4 regions of the Bacillus hominis genome follow, and region 1 is predicted to be linked to each of the others. Evidence: riboswitches for the same ligand, from Rfam matches in the RefSeq annotation. Region 1 holds a riboswitch; each other region holds the start of a gene.

Evidence for each region. Region 1 has a riboswitch for lysine ahead of lysA (diaminopimelate decarboxylase). Riboswitches for the same ligand answer to the same signal wherever they lie in the genome.
Region 2: it holds a riboswitch for lysine, as region 1 does, so the genes downstream of both, QUF93_RS16940 (amino acid permease) here and lysA (diaminopimelate decarboxylase) in region 1, are expected to answer to the same signal.
Region 3: it holds a riboswitch for lysine, as region 1 does, so the genes downstream of both, QUF93_RS10950 (aspartate kinase) here and lysA (diaminopimelate decarboxylase) in region 1, are expected to answer to the same signal.
Region 4: it holds a riboswitch for lysine, as region 1 does, so the genes downstream of both, QUF93_RS06695 (amino acid permease) here and lysA (diaminopimelate decarboxylase) in region 1, are expected to answer to the same signal.

Annotation. Positions count from the first base shown of each region.
Region 1 covers NZ_JAUCFS010000005.1:1,355,798-1,360,493, reverse strand. Annotated here, with positions in the region: gene lysA (diaminopimelate decarboxylase) at 63-1,379, opposite strand; lysine riboswitch at 1,559-1,740, opposite strand; gene QUF93_RS09315 (DUF3888 domain-containing protein) at 1,829-2,224, opposite strand; gene QUF93_RS09310 (LTA synthase family protein) at 2,486-4,372, shown strand; gene pssA (CDP-diacylglycerol--serine O-phosphatidyltransferase) at 4,538-4,696, shown strand, end outside.
Region 2 covers NZ_JAUCFS010000005.1:2,784,199-2,788,894, forward strand. Annotated here, with positions in the region: gene QUF93_RS16920 (metallophosphoesterase family protein) at 1-199, opposite strand, end outside; gene QUF93_RS16925 (VOC family protein) at 314-1,111, opposite strand; gene QUF93_RS16930 (sulfite exporter TauE/SafE family protein) at 1,210-2,214, shown strand; gene QUF93_RS16935 (GNAT family N-acetyltransferase) at 2,236-2,703, opposite strand; lysine riboswitch at 3,025-3,217, shown strand; gene QUF93_RS16940 (amino acid permease) at 3,331-4,696, shown strand, end outside.
Region 3 covers NZ_JAUCFS010000005.1:1,663,157-1,667,852, reverse strand. Annotated here, with positions in the region: gene QUF93_RS10965 (YndJ family protein) at 1-467, opposite strand, end outside; gene QUF93_RS10960 (DUF4166 domain-containing protein) at 473-1,084, opposite strand; gene QUF93_RS10955 (DoxX-like family protein) at 1,091-1,996, opposite strand; lysine riboswitch at 2,187-2,373, shown strand; gene QUF93_RS10950 (aspartate kinase) at 2,576-3,805, shown strand; gene asnA (aspartate--ammonia ligase) at 4,132-4,696, opposite strand, start outside.
Region 4 covers NZ_JAUCFS010000005.1:822,002-826,697, forward strand. Annotated here, with positions in the region: gene QUF93_RS06690 (ABC transporter permease) at 1-106, opposite strand, end outside; gene QUF93_RS06695 (amino acid permease) at 167-1,591, opposite strand; lysine riboswitch at 1,738-1,919, opposite strand; gene racE (glutamate racemase) at 2,120-2,947, shown strand; gene gapN (NADP-dependent glyceraldehyde-3-phosphate dehydrogenase) at 2,999-4,438, opposite strand.

The DNA of each region.
Region 1 (4,696 bases):
ATTTAATTATTTTTCTTTTTTTAAAAGGAGTTGCCTTTACTAGACAACTCCTTCTTTCTCATTCACACCAGCTCTTTAATACGTATGCGATCGTTCCCAATAATATTTTCATATGTTTCACGCTCTACAACAATTTGTGATGTCCCACCTTTTGCAAAAACGACAGCTGGTCTACGAATACGATTATAATTATTCGCCATCGAGTACCCATATGCACCTGTACATGAAATCGCTAGTAAATCAGAAGAAGCAACTTTCGGGAGATTAATATCCCAAATAAGCATATCTCCACTTTCACAGCATTTCCCAGCAATCGAAACGAGTTCCTCATTTTCATCATTTCCTCGATTCGCCAACATTGCCTCATAACGAGCTCCATATAGAGCCGGTCTTAAATTATCTGTCATTCCACCATCGACTGAAACATATTTTCGAATGCCAGGAATATCTTTCACCGATCCGACTGTATAAAGTGTTGTTCCAGCATCACCTACGATACTACGACCTGGTTCAATCCATATTTCTGGAAGCGGATATTCACATAGTGTAAATTGTTCGCTTATCGTACTCGTTACAGCGTGCACATACGTTTCAAGTGTTAACGGTGTATCTGATTCCGTATAACGTATACCGAAACCTCCGCCCACATTTAATACTTTCATCACATAATGTGTTCGCTCTCTCACTTCTTCTAAAAATTGGCGGAGTACTTCAATTGCTCGAACAAATCCAGCCGTTTCAAATATTTGGGATCCAATATGCGAGTGAATTCCTAACACATTATAATTTGATTTTTGCAAGGCAAGCTCAATTGCTTGCATCGCTTGACCATTTGAAACACCAAATCCAAATTTCGAATCCTCTTGACCTGTTGTTATATATTCGTGTGTATGTGCCTCTACTCCAGGCGTTACACGGATTAATATGTTCACAAATTTCCCATGTTGCACTGCTAAATCATGTAAAATTTCTAATTCTAAGAAATTGTCTACTACAAAACAACCGATATTTGCCTGAAGAGCCATAATCATTTCTTCTTCTGTTTTATTATTTCCGTGAAAATGAATACGCGATGCAGGAAACCCTGCTTGGAGCGCAGTATATAATTCTCCTCCAGAAACAACATCTAAAGACATATTCTCTTCACGAGCTACTCGGCACATCTCCATGCACAAGAACGCCTTGCTAGCATATGCTACTTGATAAGAGAAACCACTTTCTTTAAAAGCACGATGAAACGCACGACATTTCCCTCGAATTGACTCTTCATCGTATACATAAAGTGGTGTTCCGTATTCTTTTGCTAGTTGCGTCGTATCGCACCCTCCAATTTCTAAGTGTCCTTGCCCATTGATTCGGCTTGTGCCGTGTAAATACATTTGAATTCCTCCCTTATTTCCTCTAAAACTCATAACCCCAATCTTCTATTCATTGCAGCACGCTTTTAGATAGACAAAAAACGCGCGGAACAATGTTCACACGCGTTTCTTATTAGGAAAAATATATATTGAAAAAATAAACGAGTTGTTATCTTCTCAAATAAGAAACCGCATCAACATCTCCAAATAGCTCTCCATAAAATAAATATTATGACAGTACTACATTTATTCAATGTAGTCCCAATATAAGAATAAGGTGGTCATTCTTATATTTCGGCAATAGTCCCTTTCAACCTATGATCACAGATTCCACTAAATCTCACATAGCTTACTCTTTCCTATCGCGGCCTCTACCTTTGAGAGTAGATGAGGTAAGTCTATTTAATTTTCAAACATCTAATGTTGCTATTAACAATACCAAAGGAACATTTTATTTGTCAAACAATTTTTTATATTGTTTTTTTACAGTTTAGTTTCGCATCGTTTGGTAAGCGCTTTACTATAATCTTTGTTACTTCCCATTCGCCTTCTTCGTTATTAAATGTAATTGCTACTTTTTCAAATGGGGGAAGAATTTTCCCTCCAACCTGTTCATACTTCGTTACTTCAATAATTGCTTGAAATAAATATGTACCACTATACACTTTTTTTATACTAATAATTTTAGGACATTGATAAGGTTTCAAGGTCCCATATTGTTTTTCAATTGCTTTATTTATTTTTGGAAATAAAACAGAATAAAGTGCATCTTCCATAAGGGGTGCATCATATTGGGCTATTGACACACTCGGTGAAGCAAAAAGCATAAAACTAATGCATACTATAAAATATAATAATTTTCGCATCATAACCTCCTTATCATTACGCAATACTTTCCATGTTTAACGAATGATAATAATCATACATAGAAATTCCATTTTATTGTCTCCCACTTCGCTTTTTCTACTCAATTGTTGCAAAAAAGGCCCACAACCCTCTTTTATTTTCGTATAATGATACTCATAGTATAATAATCATAATAATAAAGGACTGTTCGTATATATAAAGTGAGACACTTTTCAAACAAACTCACAGGAACTGTCATGATTTTAAGAGAGGAGTATATTATGCTAAAACATTTGTTTCCAAAACTGCGATTTGCACTCGTTGCAGTCGTTTTATTATGGATTAAAACATATATTGTGTACAAGCTAGCATTCGATATTAAAATTGATAACTTCTTTGAAGAATTTATGCTTTTTATTAATCCACTAGCTTCATTACTTTTATTTTTCGGTTTCGCTTTACTTGCATCTAAGCACCGCAACCGAATTATTATTGGAATTAGTTTTGTTCTGTCATTTATTTTATTTGGAAATGCAATGTTTTACGGGTTTTATGATGATTTCGTTACTTTCCCCGTTTTATTCCAAACAAATAATATGGCTGATTTAGGAACGAGCATTAAAGAACTCTTTACGTATAAAACATTACTTTTATTTGCGGATGCAATTATTTTAATGTTTATATCACGTAAATTCCCGGCATTTTGTGACAAAACACCACTTTCACGCTCTGAAAAGCGAACTTTCTTTAGTGGTGTAACAGCGATATTGGCACTGCAAATTGTCGTTTCAGTTATTTATAAGCCACAAATGTTCTCACGCTCATTTGACCGTCAAACTGTCGTGAAAAATTTAGGTTTATACACATATCATCTATTTGATATTACACTCCAATCTAAATCTTCAGCTGAACGTGTATTTGCAAGTGGGGACGGATTCTCTGAGATTAAAAACTATACTGACGCAAAAGATAAACACGTAGATAAAAACTTATTTGGAGCTGCAAAAGGGAAAAATGTAATTTTAATTTCAATGGAATCTACACAAAGTTTTGTTATTAATAAAAAAATAAATGGAAAAGAAATCACTCCATTTTTAAACGAATTTATTAAAGATAGTTTTTATTTCGATAACTTCTATCATCAAACTGGACAAGGTAAAACTTCTGATGCTGAATTTATCGTGGAAAACTCACTTTATCCGTTAGATCGTGGTTCTGTGTTCTTTACTCATGCAACAAATGAATATACAGCCACACCAGAACAATTAAAGAAATACGGATATTCTTCTGCTGTCTTCCATTCAAACGATAAAACATTTTGGAATCGTGATGTAATGTATCCTGCACTTGGATATGATCGCTATTTTAATTTAAATGATTACGTAGGCACGGAACAAATGTCTGTCGGTTGGGGATTAAAAGATAAAGAGTTCTTTGAGCAATCTATTCCAAAACTAAAATCTTTACCGCAGCCGTTCTATACAAAATTTATTACTTTAACAAACCATTTTCCGTTTCTTCTAAATCCAGAAGATCAATATGTTGATGAGTTTAATTCGGAAAGTGCTGTTTTAAACCGCTACTTCCCAACAGTTCGTTACACAGATGAAGCTCTTAAATTATTTATTAATCAATTAAAGGCAGAAGGACTGTACGACAATTCCGTTATTGTCATTTATGGTGATCATTACGGTATTTCCGAAAACCATAACGCAGCTATGGCTCAGTTCCTTGGGAAAGACGCTATTACACCGTTTGATGCGATGCAATTACAACGCGTCCCTCTCATCATTCATGTACCTGGTCAAGAAGGAAAAGTCATTTCTAAAGTATCCGGTCAAATCGATATTAAACCAACGCTGCTTCATTTACTTGGTATTAAAACGAATCAATCAGTTGAATTTGGAACTGACTTATTTATAAAAGAAAAAGATCCACTTATGGTAATGCGCGATGGTAGTTTTGTAACAGAGGATTATGTGTATACAAAAAATGTGTGCTACAAAAAAAGCTCAGGTGAAGAGGCAGATGTATCACTATGTCAGCCGTATATTGAAAAAGCAAAAACAGATTTAAAACTCTCTGACAAACTGATTTATGGAGATTTATTACGATTCGATCCTAACAATCGATATAAAACTGGAACGATGACAACGAAATTTGAATAATGTAGGAAGCAACTTTGTGAAAAGTTGCTTCTTTTTTACTTACACTTCAAATCTTTCACAAATTGGGAATTTCTTTCGTATGAGAAAGAAATTTATGGTATGATAAAATAAGTAAACTTTCATACACTAATTAAGAATTTATAACAGAAAGCAAGGGATCAGATTTTGTATAGAGCAGCTATTCCAAACTTATTTACGCTCGGAAATTTATATAGCGGATTTTTATCAATCGGCTATGCATCTTTAGGATATTATAAATCAGCTGCTATTTTAGTACTTATCGGGATGATGTTAGATAGTCTTGATGGGCGTGTTGCTCGTTTA
Region 2 (4,696 bases), 1.4 Mb from region 1:
AATCATCCCAGTTTCCCATAACAACTTGTTCACATTCTTTACGAACGATTTCAATTACTTCGCTTGAATGAGGGCCTTTTCCGACTAAATCTCCAAGACAAATAATGCGCTCAATTCCTCTTAATTTAATGTCTTGTAGCACAGATTCTAAAGCTGGAATATTACCATGTATATCTGAAATTATCGCTATTTTATCCAAATGAATCCCTCCATCATCTATTGTTCATCATATCCATATGATATGATTGATACCATTTTGAAATATAGGACGAACAATGATCATAATCTTCTAAAATTCGGTTCACTCACTCTATTAATATATGTACAAACTACCTAACACTTCATGCTCTCGTTTATTTTCCCCTTTAAACTCTACTGCAAAAGGATATTCGCCTTGATTCTTCAGGCATTCTAGCACTAATCCTTCGCCAATTGGTTCACAAAACTGTACATGAATGTCACCAAATGATACGCTTTGACACTCTGCATTCCATTCTTCATTTTGTATAACTGTACTTGCAGTTAGCTCCATTATTTCTTTCCATTTCCGCACCGTTTCTCGAACATTTTTCACTGCGTAATGAATCGTTTCAATTTGTTGTACTTTGTTTTTATGTTCCGCGATTGTCCCAACGTTGCGTAAATCGTTTCTTCTTTCTGCATCTGTTTCATTCCACTGTATAAAGAATGGTAATTTCGGTCCGTTCTCTTCTTGTTTTACGAATAACATTTTCCATTCTAAAAGTCTGCCATCTTGTCTCATACGTTTCCCTTCAAATGGCCCTATCGTATGTAAACCGTGCTTACTCAACTTATCTGCCAGTTCTTCAATGGCATCTGTTCGGATTGCGATTTGTAGCATTCCTTCTCCATTTTGTAATTTCACCACTGTTTCTTGTACTAATGGATTGTCTGCTTCTTTCGCTTTTTCTTCATGCTGAACAGCTAAAAATTCTATATATGATAAATCAAAATAACATAAACTATTCCAAGTACCCCAATTCATATGCTCTCCGCCTAATGCAGTATGAAATCCAAGCTCCTGCATTTGTTTTGCCGCTTCCTCTGGTGTACAATGCACCGCGTGAACGAGATGATCAAATAGTAACATGTCTTTCTCCCCTTTCTCTCCATCCTTTTATTGTATATTTTATTTTTCTTTCATTCAATTCAAAAAACTTTAAAACCTAGTTGATTTATAAGATTAATATGTATTATAATGAAACAAATTTATATATTGCTGATTGGAAAAACCAAAGGCACTTTTCTCATATGGGAAAAGTGCCTTTTTATTTATTTATTATTACAGGGGGATTATTTATGCAGAAATTAATTGTCTTTGCTATTATTGGATTTTTCGCTCAATTGATTGATGGAGCACTTGGAATGGCGTACGGAGTAACGTCTTCCTCTTTATTACTAATGTTTGGTATCGCACCGGCTGTTGCATCTGCATCGGTTCATTTAGCTGAAGTCGTTACAACTGCGGCTTCTGGTGCATCTCACATACGATTTGGAAACGTTGATAAATATACAGTTTCTAGACTTACATTACCTGGAGCAATTGGCGCATTTGTTGGGGCATGTTTTTTAAGTAATTTACCTGGCGATGTAATTAAACCGTACATTTCCTTATTTTTATTTACTTTAGGGGTTTATATTTTATTACGATTCATCATTCAAAAACAAATTGTTTCTTCAAATAAGCGTATGTCTGCTAAACAACTTGTGCCGCTCGGTCTGTTCGCAGGATTCGTTGATTCAACTGGCGGTGGTGGCTGGGGACCTATTACGACACCTGTTCTTCTTGCAAGAGGAAATGATGCTAGAAAAGTTATTGGATCTGTAGATACGAGCGAATTTCCTGTTTCACTCGCTGCAACAATCGGCTTTTTCATCTCACTTGGTTGGGAACAAATAAGCTGGGTTTGGGTATTTGCCCTAATGCTCGGTGGTATTGTTGCCGCACCAATCGCCGCATGGTTAGTACGCATCGTTCCTTCGCATTTACTTGGCGTACTCGTTGGCGGACTTATTATCTTTACGAATATACGTACATTACTTACATCATTTAAAGTTGATCCAACTATTATTACACTTTCTTATGTTGTAGTTGGTCTTATCGTTATTATCTCTATTTTCATTTCTGTCCGTAACCACTCGAAACATTCAACAATTGGATACCCAACAGATCAAAAACAAATGCTACCATAATTACGTAAAATACCGCCCGATTTACTTCGAGCGGTATTCTTTATTTTCAATCTTCCAATTTATCATCGTTTCAGTACTATTTACTCTTTTCATATGTAATTTCTCTAATACACGAATTGAACTATTGTTATCAAAGAGTGTCTCCGCCATAATCGTTTCTACTTCTCCTGTCTGAAAAGCCCACTTTATTAATTCGTCTACAGATTCTGTAGCATAACCTTTATTCCAATATTTCTCAATAAATCCGTAACCAATTTCTACTGTATGATTCTCGTTCGGTCTCCCTTTAAATCCTATATCACCTAAAACGATGTCATCTTCTTTCCGAATAACATACCACGCGCCCCACGGTAATAAATCCGCATCTTGTTTCACATTTTCTATATGCCCTAAAATATGCGGGCCACTATTGTATCCTTGATTATTAGCAATGTGAACATTCTCTTCTGTACACGGCACTATATGTAATCTTTCCGTTTTTAATTTCATTATTATTTCCCCTTTTCACTTAAAAGATAGGTTAATCATAACAAAAAAACATGATTTCAACATCAATGTCGAATTATATTTTCTGAATTTCCTTTCATTTTTAAAGGGTTTTTCATTATTTTTTGCGAAACATTTGTATAACAATTTTTTCTTTGCTTATCGTTACATAAAAGTAGGTTCGGGTGGAGTTTTGCAAACGTTTCCTAAACAATAACCGATAATTTTTGACTTTTCCTAACAAAATTCCTTGCAATATTTTCAGAAAGTCATTACAATTGCCATATATTAAAAATCTTAGCAATATATAAATCCTCATCAGTCCGATGAGGTAGAGGTTGCGACTTTTAAAAGTAGAACGGACGAGACACAGAGAATGTCACCGACCCCGTTTGAAAGGAAAAGTTGCCGAAGTTTATATTTCTTCTCTGGAAATATGGGCTGGGGCTGTCTCCGAAAGGAACAGAACTGTCACGTTTACAAAATTACCGTGTAAACGTGGGGTGCTATCTTAACGGAAGGGTATGATGGGGTGGTTATTTGTGAAACGTTCCGCCAAATTCCTTTGGCGGTTTTTTGTACTTTTCTCCCCCCGCTCCTTCCTATCTTACAAGAAAAGGAGTGTTGAACATGAATAGCGCAACGAATCAAACTACCTCTAAAACACAAACTGCACAAGGAAAAGGTGAATTAAAACGTAGTTTAAAATCAAGGCACCTTACGATGATTTCTCTCGGTGGTACAATTGGTACCGGATTATTTCTTGCCAGCGGTGGTGTAATCCACACAGCTGGACCTGGTGGTGCACTAATCGCATACGCCGCAATTGGAATTATGGTTTACTTTTTAATGACAAGCTTAGCTGAACTCGCAGCTTACATGCCTGTTACTGGATCTTTTAGTACGTATGCAACAAAATTTGTTGATCCATCACTTGGTTTTGCACTTGGATGGAACTATTGGTATAACTGGGCGATTACAATTGCTGCTGAACTAGCTGCTGTAACATTAATTATGAAATTTTGGTTCCCAGATACCCCTTCTCTTATTTGGAGTGGATTATGTTTAGCTATTATTTTCCTCTTAAACTATTTATCTGTTAAAGGGTTTGGTGAATCTGAATATTGGTTCGCACTTATTAAAGTAGTTACTATTATTATCTTTTTAATTGTCGGCTTCATGATGATTTTTGGAATTATGGGCGGCGAATCTGTTGGATTTAAAAACTTCACTGTTGCAGATGCACCATTTAACGGCGGTATTATGGCAATTATCGGTGTATTTATGGCCGCTGGATTCTCATTCCAAGGAACTGAATTATTAGGAGTAGCTGCTGGTGAAACTGCTGATCCAGAGCGTAATATTCCAAAAGCAATTCGTTCGATCTTTTGGCGTATTCTTTTATTCTATATCCTTGCGATTCTCGTTATCGGTTTATTAATTCCTTACACAACTGAAAGCCTTGCCGCAAGTGATGTAACAGTAAGTCCATTTACACTTATTTTTGAAAAAGCGGGCGTTGCCTTCGCTGCTTCTGTTATGAACGCTGTTATTTTAACGGCCGTTTTATCTGCTGGTAACTCTGGTATGTATGCATCAACTCGTATGCTTTGGGATTTAGCTCGCCAAGGAAAAGCACCAAAGTTCTTAGGTAAATTGGATAGCCGCGGCGTACCTGTTAACGCATTAATCGTAACATCGATTGTCGGTAGTATCGCTTTCATTGCTTCTTTATTCGGTGACGGCGTTGTATACATTTGGTTATTAAACGCATCCGGAATGTCTGGCTTTATCGCATGGGTTGGAATTGCAATTAGTCATTATCGTTTCCGTAAAGCATATATCGCACAAGGAAAAGATTTAAAAGACTTACCTTATCGAGCAAAATGGTTCCCGTTCGGTCCAATCTTTGCATTTGCACTTTGTGTCATTGTCATTTTAGGACAAAACTATGGCGCATTTACGGGAGAATCTATCGATTGGAACGGTGTATTCG
Region 3 (4,696 bases), 310 kb from region 1:
GCCGAGTAATGAAAGTGTGCAGCTGTGAGTAAAACAATGTCAGAACTAAAGTGCATAATTGAAAGTTTTGCTACAGAAGCAAAGAACCAAAAACCGCCTAGAAACAAATAAATAAACGCACTATCTATTGCTGTTTCTTCTAAAGGCTTCCATCCTCTTTCTAGCAACCTACTAACACCAAATAATGCAATAATTCCTGTATACATAAACCAAAGGAGTGCAAAGACAAAATGATTTGTTATGAAAGCTAGCATCGCGCTAATTGCTGCAATTGGATATAAAAACGATACGAATTTATAAAATAGTAACGATGATCCATTTCTTGTTCTTTTATCAATAATGCAAAAAGACATCGGTATAAATAGTAAAACGGATAATAATATAATTGCCTCAACTGGATTTACATTCGACCACTCATATATTAAAAAAACAATATAACAAGCAAGCCCAAATATTATATTTCTCATATCGTTTATTTCCTTTCCACAAATGTTCCCTTATATGAAAATAGCGAACCAATTAACGGGTTTCGTACTTGTACATGAATTCGAAAACATTGTAGTTCGTCATCAAAGCTTTCAACAATGTTTGCTTCTCCATACAAAAATTTCGGCAACGGAATTTTTCTTCCAAACATAAAAAACCATTGTTTCTTTGACGAAATATGCATTGCCCCTATCTCATCAATATGAAAATTCAACGTAGAAACGAGTATGTGCGGTTCACCAAAATAATCTACAATTTCATTTTCTGTTTCATCCAACTGCATAACCGCGTTAAAATATCTTTTCTTATTATGAAAATAAAAAGTACGATTCCACCGTACAAGTTCATTTCCATGTTCATCCCGCTCAGCGGTATTATGTATCGTAAATGGAACTTTCTTTCCCCGCTCGGAGAAAAACATTCGAAACTTCGATGCAATTTTCAATATCAATTTAACAAAAAAAGAGCCACCGTAAATTTCATCCATCTTTCCTTCTCCAGTAAAGCTATTTTCTTCGGTAATCTCATAGCGTTTCTGTAATTTTGGATGAAGTCTTTTATAAGAATTTCCTAGTAGTCTTTCATAAATATTAGCCATACATTATCACTTTCTCTTCCTCTTGCAATTTTTTGCACTCGGTAAATCAAAACTATTTATATAACCGACAATCGATACCCCCATAAGTAGAACGTTTAATGTAATTGGATTAAACGGCTCTGTAAAGCTTATGATATTTGTAAATCCAGCTGCTAATGTTAAGACTAGCAACAAAATAATATGCATTAAAAATAATTTTCGTTTTGGAAGTGGCAATATCCATACAACACCAAAAAATACTTCTAATAACCCAATTATTTTGAGAGCAAACATGCTATTTTCATTGGAACCAATAAGCATAGAAAGCATTTCCACTTCCTCTGGATGAGCAAAGATTATTTTCGGTACAATCCCTTGATATAACCATACGAAAGCAAATAAAAAACAAACGAGCCAATACGTAATCGTTCTTTTAATTAGCAAACTAGGATGAAGCCCCTTTTCTAACCATAATTTGAGGGCATCAAAGCTCCAAGCAGTCGCCCATCCTAATAAAGGTCGAAAAATATATGAATCAATTACATTTCCTATACGACCAAATCTCGTGTCATAATCATATTGCGTTTCAAAATGAATGTATTCTTTATTCGTTGTATACTTCCAATAACCACGCCCTATTTGTATAAGTGATAATGTATTATCTGTCCAAAATTTCAAAGAAGAAATTCTTTCACCAGTTTCTTTTCTTATTTCACCTATCGATTCACCTTCCCCAGCTATTTCAAGTCCAAATCCGATCTTTGTTTTATATAAAAACTGCTGCGGTTCTCCTTCTTTTTTCTCTAAATACGAAATTTCAGTAAAGCGAGCATCCCACTCTGTATGTATGTCTGGTTCTTGTGTATATTCCCATAGTTTTTCCATTGTTGTTTTCATTTCTGTTGCAACGTAAATAGGCTTTTTCTTACTCATTCCCCCACCTCCTAAGTACTATATTTTTAATGTACATGCAATGAATTTATTTTGCTACATTTTTCACAAACTTCTTTGTAAAAAAGAAAGAATTTAAAAAATATATAAAACACTTGATTCCCCCAAAAATTTGAATTATTATAAAACAAATGTTACCAACAACTTCATAATTCAAACACTCTCGCCTAAAACGTGAGATAGAGGTTGCAATACTTATGAGTATTCTAATGGAGACACAGAGATGTCTATGAAATTAGATGAAAGGAAGTGTTGCCGAAATCGATAAATTTCTCTGTATTTATCAATTGGGGCTGTTTTCGAATAGAAACAGAACTGTCATATATACAAAAGTGTATGTATGAAGAGCTATCTACAAAAAAGAGATATCATTTTTTATGATATTCCTTTTTTGGCGGTTTTTTTATTAGCTCCGTTTTCTGTTTCCCTTTTCCTGTAACAGCACCATCCTCACTTATTTGAGATGGTGTTTTTTGTTTTTTTCTCTGGTAACTACAGGAATATTGGGATTTATATATGTCCTAATCTATTCTTAAAAATGGACGAAAGAAGGAATTCGTAATGGAAACGATTGTACAAAAATTTGGTGGTACTTCTGTCGGAAGTGTTGAACGCATTCAACATGTAGCAAATTTAATTATTGAAGAATATGAACGAGGACATAGCATTGTCTCTGTCGTTTCAGCAATGGGAAAAAGTACGGATGAACTTGTAGCACTTGCTAACGCTATTACTGAAAATCCAAGTAAACGTGAAATGGATATGCTCCTATCTACAGGAGAACAAGTAACCATTTCATTATTAACAATGGCACTACAAACAAAAGGTTATAACGCAATTTCATTAACAGGATGGCAGGCTGGTATTACGACAGAATCTGTACATAATAGTGCACGGATTACTGATATTAATACTGGTCGTATTCAGTCTCACCTTACTGAAGGCACGATTGTTATAGTAGCTGGTTTCCAAGGAGTAAGTGAAGAAAATGAAATTACAACGCTTGGACGAGGTGGTTCTGATACAACTGCTGTCGCATTAGCTGCGGCACTAAAAGCAAAAAAATGTGATATTTATACAGATGTGACCGGCGTATATACGACTGATCCACGAGTTGTACAAGATGCTTATAAATTAGATGAAATTTCTTATGACGAAATGTTAGAACTTGCCAACCTTGGTGCTGGCGTATTACACCCACGCGCTGTCGAATTTGCTAAAAATCATAACGTAGTTTTAGAAGTTCGCTCAAGTATGGAACAAGAAAACGGAACAATTGTAAAAGGAGAATGTACCATGGAACAACAATCAATCGTTAAAGGTATTGCATTTGAGGATAATATTACACGCGTCACAATTAAAGGATTAGAACAAGGTGCACTTTCAACAGTTTTCTCTACATTAGCAGCAGCACATATTAATGTAGATATTATTATTCAAAGTATTACAAATGAAGGAACTGTCCACCTCTCCTTCTCAATCCATTCTAATGATTTAAGAGAAACATTAGAAGTATTGGAACAAAATCAAGAAGCACTTCACTATGAATCTGTAGAACATGAAAATCATTTAGCGAAAGTATCAATTGTAGGATCAGGTATGGTATCTAATCCAGGTGTCGCTGCGAATATGTTCACTACTTTAAAAGAAGGCGGTATTCATATTAAAATGGTGAGTACATCTGAAATTAAAGTATCAGTTGTCATTGACCGAATTCACTTAGTAGATGGTGTTGAAGCACTGCATCAATCATTTATGGCGAAAATTGAACCTTTAGTGCAAATGATTTAATTTCTGCCGGTAAAACTTACAACAAATTATATTAATCTATTTCCTTCCTATATAAATAGAAAGCTGTTCACATAGAATTTTAAAACTCTATGCAGACAGCTTTTTATCTTGTTATCAATATTCATAAATCACTATAAAACAATTAAATTATTCATTATATCCTTTCCTAGGAAATATACATGACTCTTCTCACTTCTTATCACAAATATCCTTTTGCTATTCTCCTTGAAAAAACAATCTATCTTCATTCAAAATAACTTTTTTCACGTCAGAGTAAAAAAGGGAGAGTAGCTCTTATTCCACAGCTACTCTCCCCCACACTTATATTAAAACAGATGAATGTTTTCTTTCTTGCAAGCTTCACGTAAATCGTCAGGCCATACAGAAGATTGAACTTCACCGATATGTGCTTTACGTAAGAAGTACATGCACATTCTTGATTGTCCAATACCACCGCCAATTGTTAATGGTAGTACATCTTCTAATATACCTTTATGGAAATCATACTCACGTTTAAAGTCATCACCAGTTTTCGTTAACTGCTCATCAAGTGATTTACTATCAACACGAATTCCCATTGATGATAATTCGAACGAAGCTTGTAATACTGGGTGCCAGAATAAAATGTCACCGTTTAATTTCCAATCGTCATAGTCAGCTGCACGTCCATCGTGTTTTTCACCTGAACGGAGTGCATCACCAATTCCGATAATAAAGACTGCACCGTGTTCTTTCGCAATTGCATGTTCACGATCTTTCGGCGTTAATTCTGGATATTTATCTTCTAGCTCTTGGGAAGTAATGAAAACAACATCTTCTGGTAAATACTTTCCAAGGAACGGATACTTTTCAAATAAGTGATCTTCTAAATCTTTGAATATTCCATAAATT
Region 4 (4,696 bases), 530 kb from region 1:
CGAAGATGAAGCTATATAGTAAACCGTTAATCATACGTGCAAAATATGTGATGGCATTTTGAATATGTTGTTGAAAGCGAGAGCTCCATAGTGATTCGATTGACATGTTTTTCACCTCTTTTTTCTATTATATATGTTTTATTAAGCAAAAAACGAGCAAATTGCGTTACGCAACTTGCTCGTTTTTCTTTTCTTTATTTTTTTTCTGATCACGATTCATTAATGGATAGAAGGCAAAGCCAATTACGAATAGACCAATTCCGAGAAGGAATGTTTTAATATCGGATGCGCCTGTTTTAATAACCCATAGTGCATAGCAAAGTGCGATAACTGCGACTATGCCATCTGTAATTCTTGCCCGCATTTCATTTTTATACGTTTCACCAGTTGCGACTAGTTTTAACTGGAAGATTGGTGAAACGAGATATGGAATGAGATAGGCCAGTGTTGATACGGTAATAACGAATGTATAAGCTTCCGCAATGGTTCCTGATAATGTTGAGAATAAGAACACTTGCGACATAATGTTTGTTAATCGTAGTGAATGAATTGGACTTCCTTTTTTATTTGTTTTTGCGAAGAAGGAAGGGAAGAAACCTTCTTTTGCTGCTTGATAAGGTACTTCTGAGCTTAATAAAATCCAGCCTAATATGGAACCGAATAGGGAAGTAAGAGCAAGTAATGCCATAAGTTTCCCGCCGCCGTGACCCATTGCAGCGTTTAATGCATCTGCTAATGGACGTTCAGAAGCTTGTAATTTATCAACGTGAAGTACACCCATTGTTAAAATTGTAATTCCTAAATAAATTGCAACTGTTATTAGTAAACCAGCAACAGTCGCACGTTTTACCGTTTTGGGAGAGGTAGCTCGGTTTGATAAAAGAACGGCTGATTCAATCCCGATAAATGCCCAAAGTGTTGTAAGAGCAGCTAAGTTTACTTGTGAAAGGAGACCATGTGATACGCCTTCTTTATCGATCATCGGTGTGTACCATTGCCCAAATTTTGAAGCTTCGAATGCAAATAACGTAACAATGATGAATAGAAGGAATCCGGTTACTTTCGTTGTTGTTGCAAGGAAGTTTAATTTCCCAGCGCCGTTTACACCGTTTGTTAAAATTAAATGTGTGCCCCATAGTAAGACAGAACAAATAGTAAATGTAATTAGTTTTCCAACTTCTATATTGAAAGAGCCGATTGAAAACAATAGTCGTGTATCTTTCATAATCGGGAAGAAGAGCGATAAATATCCCGCAAAAGATGTGATAATGGCAACGTTACTTGCCCAGTTTGCAACCCAATATCCCCATACTATGCTGAAACCAGCCATTTTTTTCTTTTTTGGTGATGAGAATAAAGCATATGCATGACTTTGTGGTCCTGTCGTTAAATCAGGACGACGAATTGCTAAATTACCGAAAACAAGAGCTAGCATTAAAACACCAAACCCTGTTGTTAACCAAGCTAAAGTAACACCGAGAGGGCTAGCTGTTTGTGCCAACGTACTTGGCACCATGAAAATACCAGCGCCAACCATGTTACCGACAACGAAAGCTGTTAGTACCCAAAAGCCCCATTTTTTTTGTTGCATAGAAAATACCTCCAAAGTTAGTATAACCAAGTCAAGCGAGGAGATATGTATGTCTTCCGATTAGGGAAGAGAAGTTCCAAACAAAACAAAAAAAGCACGTAATTTGCCGCTACATGCTTTCTATCTTATAAGAAACCCACGACATACCTCTCGATAGCTCTCCACAAACGAAACGTTTGTGACAGTTCTGCACTTATTAAATGCAGACCCAGCAAGTGTGCATGGTGGACACGACTTACTTCGGCAATCATTCCTTTCTCATTTCTTCATCAATGCCACTACATCTCCTGAAATGATACTCTTAATGACTGCAACCTCTACCTCACCGAGATACGAATGAGGATTTAAATATTAAATTAACGTATTTAAGAGTAACAAATGAATTTTTATACGTCAATGGATATAGCAATAATCAGATTATAGAGAAGAGTTTGTGATTAAAAGGGAGAGGGATTATTATGTAATATTGAATTTTCATAATATAATAAATGTTATTAGCGCTAGATGATTGAAAAGGGGATGAAGTATATGTCTACATGTCATAAACATTCAGTAATAGGTGTGTTAGATTCGGGAGTTGGGGGATTAACAGTTGCGAGTGAGATTATGCGTCAATTGCCTAAAGAGAGCATTTACTATATTGGTGATAATGAGCGTTGTCCGTATGGGCCAAGAAGTGTAGAGGAGGTACAATCTTTCATATTTGAAATGGTTGAGTTCCTCAAGCAGTTTCCATTAAAAGCTTTAGTGGTAGCATGTAATACTGGTGCAGCTGCTGCATTGACTGATTTGCAAGAAGCACTTTCTATTCCAGTTATTGGCGTTATACATCCGGGAGCAAGAGCTGCAATTAAAGTGACAAAGAAAGGGAGAATTGGAGTAATTGGAACTGTAGGTACGATAAAATCTAATATGTACGAACAAGCATTACACGAGCTGGATACATATTTGGAAGTGCATAGTCATGCATGTCCGACTTTAGCTACAGTTGTAGAAAATCAATTAGAAGACACAGCATATGTAATGCAGCAAGTGAAACAAGGTTTACTGCCATTAACGAAAGAAGATATAGATACGTTAATTCTTGGGTGTACGCATTATCCACTGTTAGAGTCCTATATAAAAAAGGAGTTAGGAGAGGCTGTGACGATTATTAGTTCTGCAGAAGAAACAGCGATAGAGTTAAGCACCATTTTACAGCACAAAGGAATTCTGTCTGACAATCTTAATCCAAAGCATCGATTTTTTACGACAGGCTCTGTTTCATCATTTGAACATATTGCTGAGCGATGGCTAGGGTATCAAATTTCTGTAGAATGTGTGAATTTACCTATGGAAAAACAACTCGTGAACTAAATTGTATAAAAAGAAGCTGATCTAAAACTAGATCAGCTTCTACATATAAGATTAAACTAAGTTTAATACAGTTACTTTTTCGCGTGTCATAGACTCAAGGCTCTTACGAATACCTTGTGCGCCCATACCTGAACCTTTTACACCGATGAATGGGAAGTGGTCAGGGCCGCGCTCTGTGCGTCCGTTAATTTGAACAGAACCAGTTTCGATTTTGTTAGCAATTGCAAATGCTTTGTTAATGTCTTTTGTGAAGACACTTGCTTGCAAGCCGAACTCTGATTTGTTAGCAATTTCAATTGCTTGTTCATCTGAAGAAACACGGATGATTGGAAGGATTGGGCCGAATGGCTCTTCCCAAGCAACTTTCATTTCTTCTGTTACGTGGTCGATTAATGTTGGGTAAATTAAGTTACGCTCACGTTTGTTACCGATAACGATCGTTGCACCTTTTTCAACAGCGTCGTCAACTAAACCTTGAACGAAGTCAGCAGATTTGTCGTCTATTAATGGAACGATTGTGCTGTCTTGTTCTGGAGATCCAACTGATAGCTCAGCTACTTGCGCTTTTAATAAGCTAACAAGCTCGTCCGCTACGTTTTCGTGTACAAGTACACGTTTAATAGCTGTACAACGTTGACCAGAGTAAGAGAATGCACCGCTTACGATATGGTTTGCAGCATCTTGTAAGTCAGCATCTTCACGAACGATACCAGGGTCTTTACCACCAAGTTCTAATACAAGTGGAATCATCGCAGCTTTTTTCGCTAAATGTTTACCTGTGTTTGTACCACCTGTGAACGATACCATATTAATGCCTTCGTGTTCTACTAAGTAGTCACCAATTACCGAACCGCGTCCTGTAGCTACGTTTACAAGCCCTTTTGGAAGGCCAGCTTTATGAAGTGCTTCAACCATTTTAATACCGCTAATTGCACCTTGAGTTGCTGGTTTGAAAATAACAGCGTTACCCATAATTAATGCTGGTGCAAGTTTTGCAGCAGATAAGTTTACTGGGTAGTTAAATGGTGCGATCGCTAATACAACACCAAGTGGTGCGCGTTGGATAATCGCAAGTTTAGATTTCGTTCCGCCAGGGAAGCTATCGCCCATCATGCTTTCTCCGTGCATATGAAGAGCTTCTTCAATCGTGTAACGAATGAAGTCAGCTGTACGAACAACTTCTTTTTTTGCATCTTTATATCCTTTACCGACTTCTTTCATAATGATATCGGCAATTTCATCTTGCATATTTACGAGCTCATCAGCCCATTTATATAAGTATTTTGCGCGATCTTGTAGAGAAGCGTCAGCCCATGATTTTTGAGCTTCTTTTGCAGATGCAATTGCTTCATCTACTTCTCCACGAGTAATTGCTTGTACTTGACCAATTACTTCGTGTAAGTATGGAGATGGAATTTCGATTGTTTGACCTGAAGAGCTTTCTCTCCATTCTCCGTTTAAATAAAATTTGTACGTATTGCTAGTTGTCATGATTAGTCCTCCTAAAATAGCAACTTGTAAGAGTGAGTATAAGGTGATTGTAGGTGGTTTGATAATATTTTTCAAATGAAATGTTTGTGAAAACGATTTCTTATTATTTTTTTATTTTGTATGCCCTTTCTTACAGAAGATTCTCTTATTTCAAATGGATTCATTGTGTATTTTAATTTTATATGTAAAAAAATAATTGACAGAATACTCAATAAAGTTGTAAGATTATAAATGGAAAATAAATGAAGGGGGTGTGCG